DNA from 4 places in the Streptomyces sp. Xyl84 genome. Region 1 is predicted to be linked to each of the others. Evidence: riboswitches for the same ligand, from Rfam matches in the RefSeq annotation. Region 1 holds a riboswitch; each other region holds the start of a gene.
The links. A riboswitch is a leader RNA that binds a small molecule or an ion and turns the genes downstream of it on or off. The one in region 1 is predicted to bind cyclic di-AMP.
Positions count from the first base shown of each region.

Region 2: it holds a riboswitch for cyclic di-AMP, as region 1 does, so the genes downstream of both, AC6I72_RS16750 (M23 family metallopeptidase) here and AC6I72_RS07900 (M23 family metallopeptidase) in region 1, are expected to answer to the same signal.
Region 3: it holds a riboswitch for cyclic di-AMP, as region 1 does, so the genes downstream of both, AC6I72_RS18715 (transglycosylase family protein) here and AC6I72_RS07900 (M23 family metallopeptidase) in region 1, are expected to answer to the same signal.
Region 4: it holds a riboswitch for cyclic di-AMP, as region 1 does, so the genes downstream of both, AC6I72_RS13290 (transglycosylase SLT domain-containing protein) here and AC6I72_RS07900 (M23 family metallopeptidase) in region 1, are expected to answer to the same signal.

Region 1 covers NZ_AP029182.1:1,850,870-1,853,061, reverse strand. The annotation lists gene AC6I72_RS07905 (M16 family metallopeptidase) at 1-462, shown strand, start outside; cyclic di-AMP (ydaO/yuaA leader) riboswitch at 662-820, shown strand; gene AC6I72_RS07900 (M23 family metallopeptidase) at 833-1,591, shown strand; gene AC6I72_RS07895 (GntR family transcriptional regulator) at 1,844-2,192, shown strand, end outside.
Region 2 covers NZ_AP029182.1:3,850,413-3,852,604, reverse strand. The annotation lists gene AC6I72_RS16750 (M23 family metallopeptidase) at 192-1,268, opposite strand; cyclic di-AMP (ydaO/yuaA leader) riboswitch at 1,280-1,437, opposite strand; tRNA gene AC6I72_RS16745 (tRNA-Met) at 1,786-1,859, opposite strand; gene AC6I72_RS16740 (dihydrofolate reductase family protein) at 1,906-2,192, opposite strand, start outside.
Region 3 covers NZ_AP029182.1:4,294,007-4,296,198, reverse strand. The annotation lists gene eno (phosphopyruvate hydratase) at 1-210, opposite strand, end outside; gene AC6I72_RS18715 (transglycosylase family protein) at 525-1,268, opposite strand; cyclic di-AMP (ydaO/yuaA leader) riboswitch at 1,273-1,439, opposite strand; gene AC6I72_RS18710 (transglycosylase family protein) at 1,622-2,192, opposite strand, start outside.
Region 4 covers NZ_AP029182.1:3,089,360-3,091,551, reverse strand. The annotation lists gene AC6I72_RS13295 (HAD family hydrolase) at 1-803, shown strand, start outside; gene AC6I72_RS13290 (transglycosylase SLT domain-containing protein) at 816-1,310, opposite strand; cyclic di-AMP (ydaO/yuaA leader) riboswitch at 1,315-1,509, opposite strand.

The DNA.
Region 1 (2,192 bases):
ACCTACGGGGTGCGGTCGTTCGGCCAGGTGCTGCGCTCCGCGCCCGACGGCACCGGCGCGGCGATGCTCGCCATCAGCGGCTCGGTCGACACGCCGAACACCGGGCCCGCGCTGGACGACCTGTTCACCGTGCTGCGCAAGCTGGCCGCCGAGGGCCTCACCGAGGCCGAGCGGGACGTCGCCGTGCAGAACCTCGTCGGTGTGGCGCCGCTCAAGTACGAGACGGCCGCCGCCGTGGCGAGCACGCTGGCCGACCAGGTCGAGCAGCACCTGCCCGACGACTACCAGGCGACGCTCTATCAGCAGCTCGCCCAGACCGGCACGGTGGAGGCCACCGCGGCGGTCGTCAGCGCCTTCCCGGTGGACCGGCTGGTGACGGTGCTCGTCGGGGACGCGGCGCAGATCAAGGAGCCCGTCGAGGCGCTCGGCATCGGCCCGGTGACCGTCGTCGCCGCCGAGTAACGCGCCGCCCGGCACGCGCGCGTGGGGCCCTGGTGACGGACGCGTCACCAGGGCTCTGGGATGTCCGGATTGGGGGAGTGGCTGCCCTTCTGCCCTGTGGCCTGCGCTACAAAAACCCGGATCCGTTTGGGATCGGAAAGCGGGCCCGTCTAGCGTCGGTCCGGCTGTTCGTCGGGCAGTGCGCCGCACCCGCGGCACCGGACAGCCATCGCCGAGTCCCCGTACGGCGCGAGCCAGGGGAGCCGGGGACCCACTCAGTCCCTGGGGTGAATCGGGCGCCGCGCACGCGCGGGGCCCGTAGGAGACCTTCCTGCTCCGAACCCGTCAGCTAACCCGGTAGGCGAGAGGGAAGGAAAGGACCAGCCACCACATGGCGTTCACGCGCGCCACCGGGAAGCACCGCCGTCCCGGCCGGGTGCAGCGCACCACCGCCCGCGCGGCGGGTGTCGCGGCCCTCACCACCACCGGCGTCATCGGCACCCTCGCCGCCTCCCCGGCCCTGGCCGCCGAGACCCCGGCCCCCGCGGACACCGGCCTCACCCCGGTCGTCAGCCTCGGCGACACCGTCGCCGAGCGGGTCGACGCCCAGGCCGCCGCCCAGCTGGAGGCGGCCCGGCACAAGCAGGCCGAGGAGGCCGCGCGCAAGCGGGCCGCCGAGCAGGCGAAGAAGGCGCGCGAGGCCAAGGAGCGGGCCGCCCGCGAGGCCGAGCGCAAGCGCCTCAACACCTTCGTGCCGCCGATCACCGGCTCGTACGTCTCCACCGGCTACAAGACCGGCGGCTCCCTGTGGTCCTCCGGCTCGCACACCGGCATCGACTTCCACGCCGCGAGCGGCACCGCGGTGCACGCGGTCGGCGTCGGCACCGTCGTGCAGACCGGCTGGGGCGGGGCGTACGGCAACCAGGTCGTGATCAGGATGGCCGACGGCATGTACACCCAGTACGGGCACCTGTCGTCCATCGACGTCTCGGTGGGCCAGCAGGTCACGCCGGGGCAGCAGATCGGCCTGTCCGGCGCCACCGGGAACGTCACCGGCCCGCACCTGCACTTCGAGGCGCGCACCACCCCCGACTACGGCTCGGACGTCGACCCGATCGCCTACCTGCGCAAGCACGGCGTGAACGTCTGACGGCGGCACCTGCGAGGGCGTGCCCGTCCGACGGCCCGTACCTCCGAACACGTGGACGCTGATCACGCGGACATCTGAACGACACCGAAAGCCCCGGCCGCCCGGCCGGGGTTTTCGGTATTCCCAGGCTCCGCGTTGACCAAAAAATAACCCCGGATTCCGTCGTGCGGTCGGAAATTCCCGCGCATTGTCATAGAGTCGCGGAACACGCGTTCGTCGCGGAGTCGCACGGGATCAATGCGGAGGTCGGTCATGCGCGTTCCGGCGCACTCGGTGTGCACGGCGATCCGGGACGACATCGTCGCCGGCGTCCACGAGCGCGGCGCCCGGCTCGCCGAGGAGGTCCTCGCCCGACGCTACGGCGTCTCGCGCGTGCCCGTGCGCGAGGCCCTGCGCACGCTGGAGGCCGAGGGTTTCGTCGTGACCCGCCGGCACGCCGGCGCGTGTGTCGCCGAGCCCACCGGGCAGGAGGCCGCCGACCTGCTGGAGATGCGCCTCCTGCTGGAGCCGCTGGGCGCGGCGCGGGCCGCCCAGCGGCGCACCGAGGCCCATCTGAAGGTGCTGCGCGGCCTGGTCAGGCTGGGGCGGGAGCGGGCGGGCA
Region 2 (2,192 bases), 2.0 Mb from region 1:
CGGTCGGCAGGCGGACCGGAAAGAACCTGAAAGGGCGCGGCCCGGACTGCCGGGGGGAGCCCTGCCGTCGGCGGGGTCCGGACCGTGGCCGGGAGCCGGACTGCCGGCGGGCAGCGACCTTCGGCGGAACCCGGGCCGTCGGTGGGACCCGGGCCGTCGCGGGCGGCGGCGTGCCGGCCGGCGGCGGTCCGTCAGGGGGTGAGGCCCTTGGACTGGAGCCACGCCATCGGGTCGATGCCGGCGGCCTGGCCGTCCGGGTGGACCTCCAGGTGCAGGTGCGGCCCCGTGACGTTGCCGGTGGCGCCGACCCGGCCGATGACCTCGCCCGTGCTCACCTTCTGGCCGGCCGCGACGCTGATCGACGACTGGTGGCAGAACCACAGTTCGGTGCCGTCGTCCAGGGTGAGGACCGTGCGGTAGCCGTAGGCGCCGGCCCAGCCCGCCTCGGTGACGGTGCCGCTGTGGACGGCCTTGATCAGGGTGCCGGTGGGCGCGGCGAAGTCGAGGCCGGTGTGGTGGCCGGAGGACCACATGGAGCCGGCCTGCCCGAAGGTGGAGGTGAGGGTGTACGAGGAGGTCGGCAGCGTGTACTGCTTGGCCAGCGCGGCCAGCCGGGCCGCCTCGGCCTCCTTGCGGGCCTCCTCCTCCGCCTTCTTCTTCGCGGCGGCGGCCTTGGCCTCGGCCTCCTTCTTCGCCTGGGCGGCGGCCTCCTCGGCCTGCCGGACGGCCTTGCGGGCCGCGGCCGCCTCCGTGGCCGCCCTGGCTCCGGCCTCGGCCTGGGCCTGCTGCTGCTCGGCCTGGGCCATGATCCGGCTGCGCAGCGCCTCGCCCGCGTCCGTGGCGGTGTGCGCGGTCGTCCCGGCGGTCACGGCCGGGGTCTCGGTGACGTCGCTGAGGGCGGTCGCGGAACCCTCGTGACCGTCGTGGCCGGATCCCTCGAAGAGACCGCCCACGGCGGGCAGGCCCTGCAGGGCGGGAACGTCGGGCAGGGAGATCGAGACCGGCGGCTTGCCGGTGTTGGCGCTGGCCATGCCGCCCGCCCCGACGGCCGCCATGACGCCCACGCCGAGCACGGTGGAACTGCGGGCGAGCCCGCCGCCGCGCTGCTTGGCCACGCGGTGCCGGCCGCGGACGGGACGGAGGGAGTCCTCGGTGGGGTTCCACTCCTCCCAGGGGCCCTGGTCGGGGTGCCGGTCACCGTAGGCGAAGGACTCGGTGCGCCGGCTCGGCACCGTCGGGGCTTCAGGGGCAGGCGGGTTGGACGCCACGCGGGCGTGCTCCTTTCCTTCCGTCTCGCCTACCGGGTTAGCTGACGGGTTCGGAGCGGGAAGGTCTCCTACGCGCGTCAACCAGCCGCGTACACACGGCGGATGACGCCCGATTCACCCCAAGTTGGTGGTTCCCCGGTTCCCTCGCGGGATTCGGCGCGCGCGCACGGAGCCGCCTTCGGTGACGGCTGGGACGACCGCGCTGCGTTATCGAACGTTAATAGACCCGGGGCTCCGATTCCAAGCCGATCGTCTTGATCCTTAAACCTTTTTGGCCAGAACATAAGCCTCACGAGGGATGGAAACGGGGTGAGTTGACTGGACTTCAGGCCACATCACGACGTCATCGAGCCGCGTCCGGCCCGGACCGTCCGGTGATGGTGTGTCAGTTGTTATGCGGACGGGGACGGCCCGCTCACGTCAGGTCACAACGATCAAGGAGCGGCCGGAGCGCCGGAACGAACGGAAACGGCTCAGGGCCGGAATCCTTGATCGGATTCCGGCCCTGAGCCTTCAGTAGCGGGGACAGGATTTGAACCTGCGACCTCTGGGTTATGAGCCCAGCGAGCTACCGAGCTGCTCCACCCCGCGTCGTTGAAACCAGTGTACGTCATCCCCGGGGTGGAATGCACACGCGTCACAGCAGGTGGCGATTGGGCTCCTTGGCCTGACCCTCGAACTCCGGCAGGACGACGACGTCCGCGCCCGCGGCCGCCAGCACCCCGGACCCGTCGGCGGCCTCGACGAACGTGTCCGGCTCCCGCCAGGCCGTGACCACTCGCCGCACCCCCGCGTCCAGAATCAGCCGGGCGCACGGACGCGGCCGGGAGGCGCGTCGGGCGCACGGTTCCAGGCTGCTGTACACCGTGGCCCCCGGCAGCCGCGGATCCGCCGGATCGGTCTTCGCGAGCGCGGCCTCCTCCG
Region 3 (2,192 bases), 2.4 Mb from region 1:
GACGGCCTTCTCGACACCCTTGCCCTGGTAGCGGTTCGGGTCGCCGTCGCGCAGCTCGATGGCCTCGAAGGCGCCGGTGGAGGCGCCGGACGGAACGGCGGCACGACCCGTGCTGCCGTCGTCGAGGCCGACCTCGACCTCGACCGTGGGGTTGCCTCGGGAGTCCAGGATTTCCCGGGCTACGACGACGTCGATGGACGGCACGAGCATCTCCTTCGTGGATGTGACGCTGAAAGTGCGGGGCGGTCTGCCTTGCGGCTGTGCCTTGCGACTAGAGCCTAACCGTCCCGGGCCGCCGACCGATCGACCGACCGTCCCGTGGACAGGGTGACGGTACACATTGTTCCAGCACGGAACAAAGGGCGAAGGGGCGGGGACGCGAACGGGAAGTGAAAAAGCCCCGCCCCGGTGCGTACGGGGGAACACGCACCGGGGCGGGGAGCCCGTGGGGACGGGGGCGGCCCCACGCGGCCTCCGTCGTGGAGGCCGCGCCTGGGGAGGGCCTGGGGCCGGGCTAGGCCCTGTCACTTCAGGTGGAGCTGCTGGCCCGGGTAGATGAGGTCGGCGTCGTCGACGATGTCCTTGTTCAGCTGGAACAGCTTCTCCCAGCCGCCGCGCACGCCGTGCTCGGTGGCGATGGAGCTGAGGGTGTCGCCGGCGGCCACCTTGTACTCGCCGTCGCCCTTCTTGACCTTCTTGCCGGTCGGGGTGGTGACGGTCTTCTTCGGGGCCGGACGCGTCGCGGAGCGGTCGGCGGCCCGCTGCTCGGTCGAACGGGTCGAGGTGCTGCTCTTGGAGCTGCTGGAGCTGCTGCTCGACGAGGACGACGAGGAGGAGGAAGAAGAGGAGGAGGACGAGGAAGAGGACGACGAGGAGCTGCTGCCGCCGCTGGAGGAGGCGCCGGACAGGCCCTTGCCGCAGACCGGCCAGGCACCCTTGCCCTGACCCGCGAGCACCTTCTCGGCGACGGCTATCTGCTGCGACTTGCTCGCCAGGTCGGCGCGCGAGGCGTAGGCGGTGCCGCCGTACGCGGCCCAGGTGGAGTTGGTGAACTGCAGGCCGCCGTAGAAGCCGTTGCCGGTGTTGATGGACCAGTTGCCACCGGACTCGCACTGGGCGACCGCGTCCCACTCGGAGGTGGTGGCGGCGGAGGCGTTGCCGGCCGCCATCAGCGGGCCGGCGACGGCGACACCGGCGACACCGGCGAGTGCGATGGCGCGGGTGGCCTTGGACGGACGACGATGCTTGCCCTTGCCGGAAAACAGCATGGAAGGATCCCCTCACCGACGCCTGCGAGGTGAGCTGTCGGGTTCGGGCCGGTTGAGTTGCCCGGCCGTGCCTTTGGGGAGGCACGGCTTCACCCCCAGCCGCTCCGGTCGTCTGACCGGCGCGGCAACTTACCTTGGGTCCCCCGCTCCTGCCTTCGGCGCTCGAAGCGACGACTGTTCCCGTACGGCCGCTGGCAGGATTCGGCGTTGCGGCAGCCGGGGCTCGCGGTGGCGAGCGGTCATGACCGTAGACAGGTGATCGGCCGGATTTCAAAGACGATCAGGGCTTCTGAGACTCATCCCACACTTTCACCGAATGGGACATTCGACGCGAAGCGTGACGTGAACTCCGCCTAGTTTCGGGCGTTTTCAGCGGGGACATCCAGGCTCTGACCGGCGACGATGTGGTCGGGGTCGGCGCCGATGGAGCCCTTGTTCGCGTCGTACAGCGCGTGCCATCCGCCGTGGACGTCAAGGGAGTCGGCGATGGACGTGAGGGAGTCGCCGGTGCGGACGGTGTAGGAGGCGGCGGACGAGGCGTGGACGGCGCCGCCCTCACGCGAGGCGTGCCGGCCGCCCGTCGCGCCCGTACGACCCTCGGCGGCCCCTTCGTCGGCGCTGCCGCCGCGGTGGCGGCCGCCACCGAGCGCACCGGTGTCGACGAGGGCCGAAGAGCCGACGCTCTGACCGTAGTTGTCCAAGTCGCCGGAGTCGCCCCCGTCGCCGGCGCCGTCCGCCCACGGGGTGGCGTCGGACGCGTCCGGGCCGTGAGAGGTGCCGGACTTGGGCGGGTTGCCCGTCTTCGTGGGCGAAGAGGGCGAAGTGGAGGGCTTCGTGGAGGAGTCGCCCGGTGTGCCGGTCCCGTGGGCGGAGCCGGCCCCCTTGGGGGTGTCCGCCGAAGAGCCGGACGAACCGGACGAGTCG
Region 4 (2,192 bases), 1.2 Mb from region 1:
CCGCTCCCCACGCCCCCGCCCTCATCGCCACCGACCTGGACGGAACGCTGCTGCGCGGCGACGACACCCTGTCCGAGCGGTCCCTCGCCGCACTCGCGCGGGCGGCGGCGGCAGGCGCCCGGCACCTCGTCGTGACCGGCCGGCCGGCGCCGAGGGTACGGCCGCTGCTGAAGGACCTGGGCGGTACCGGGCTCGCGGTGTGCGGCCAGGGCGCACAGCTCTACGACGCCGGGGAAGACCGTCTGCTGTGGTCGCAGACGCTCGACCGGGAGACGGCCGAGACGGCGCTCGGCAAGATCGAGGCGGAGGTGGGGGAGGTGTACGCGGCGGTCGACCAGGACGGGGTGGAGGGGCTCACGCTCATCGAGCCCGGGTACCGCATGCCGCATCCCACGCTGCCCGCCCAGCGGGTGGCGCGGCGCGACGACCTGTGGCGCGCGCCCATCAGCAAGGTGCTGCTGCGCCATCCCGCCCTGTCCGACGACGAGCTGGCGGCGACGGCCCGCGGGGTGGCCGGTTCCCTCGTCGCGGTCACCATGTCGGGCCCGGGCACCGTGGAGCTGCAACCCCACGGCATCACCAAGGCGACCGGTCTGGCCCTGGCCGCCGGGCGTCTGGGGCTGGGGCCCGAGGACACCCTCGCCTTCGGAGACATGCCGAACGACATCCCCATGTTCCGGTGGGCCGCCCGGGGAGTGGCCATGGCCGGCGCCCACCCGGAGCTGAAGGCGGTCGCCGACGAGGTCACCACGTCGAACGAGGACGACGGCGTGGCCGTCGTCCTCGAGCGACTGTTCGTCTGAGGGCCGGATCCGTCAGTACGCGCTGAAGACGTTGTCGATGGAGCCGTAGCGCGCGGCCGCGTAGTTGCAGGCGGCCGTGATGTTCGCGACCGGGTTGTAGATGTCGAACGACGTGCCGGCCACGTGGTAGGCGTTGAAGGTCGGCTGGATGACCTGGAGCAGGCCCTTGGACGGGATGCCCTTGGCGGCGTTGGAGTCCCAGTTGTTGATGGCCAGCGGGTTGCCGGAGGACTCGCGTATCACGTTGCGGTAGATGCCGTTGTACGTGCCCGGGATGCCCTTCTGGCCCATGATCGCGAGCGACTCGCGGATCCAGCCATCCAGGTTGTTCGGGTAGGCGACCGTGCTCACCGTCTTGGCGGTGGCCGTGGTCGCCGCCGCGGGGGCGGCGGAGGCGCTGGTGGCGCCGATCAGGGGGAGGGCGAGGACGGCGGCACCCGTGCCGGAGACGGCGAGGGTGCGGACGAGGCGGGCGGTGCGGGAACGGCGCTGACCGTTTGCAGGCATGGGGGATTCCTCTCCGTCGCCTGCGAGGTGAGCTGTCGGGTTCGGGCGGGGAGGTGCCCGGCCGTGCCCTCGGGTGGCACGGCTTCACCCCGAGCCGTTCCGGCACGGCGTACGACGTAGGACGACGTACGGCGTTCCGGCCCGGCGACTTACCTGGGTCCCCCGCTCCTGCCATGAAGTGGTTCGGTCGATGGATATCGGGCGGTGGCAGGATTCGGCGTCCACCCGACTGGCCGGGAACGTATGCGAGAGCACATGTCCCGAACAAGTACCTGATTCATACATCGCCCTAGTTGACCTTGATCCGGGGTGTTTTGGGCACTTGATCCTTTGCATCTGCCAAGGGTCAACTCGTATGCGGGGGAAGGGAAGCGGGGGTGTGCGGGGTGGCCGCGGGGTGGCAGGGTGCGCGTGACCCAACTCACGGAATAATCCGGCCAGGAGCATTTACGGCCAACGGGAATTGAAATGCCAATAAGGGTAAATCGGACTCCTCCGGTGAGGGTGGGGCGGGGGAGGGGCGGGGAGTGGTGGTGCCGGTGCGGGGCAGCAGGGGAGGGGGAGGGGTGGTTGTCACGTTCGGTGAGGTTGTGGCCCCGTTCGGGCGGACGGGGGTTCGTCGCGCTCCGTGGCGGTCCGTCGCGGTCCGTCGTGCTCGGTGTGACGCGGGGGAGGGGGCAGAGTAGGGAGGAGTGAGTCGATAAATATCTGTTCATACGTGGTGATCGAAAACATATCGGTCGTGATCCGATACCACCTGGCCTGTATCGGTGGGCGCTATCGGTGATCGAAACGTGACCGGATACGCTGACTTGAGTGATGGCAGCGACCTATCGACAAACCGTGTAGCGCCAGCAGACACCAGCAGACAGGAGACCCCTC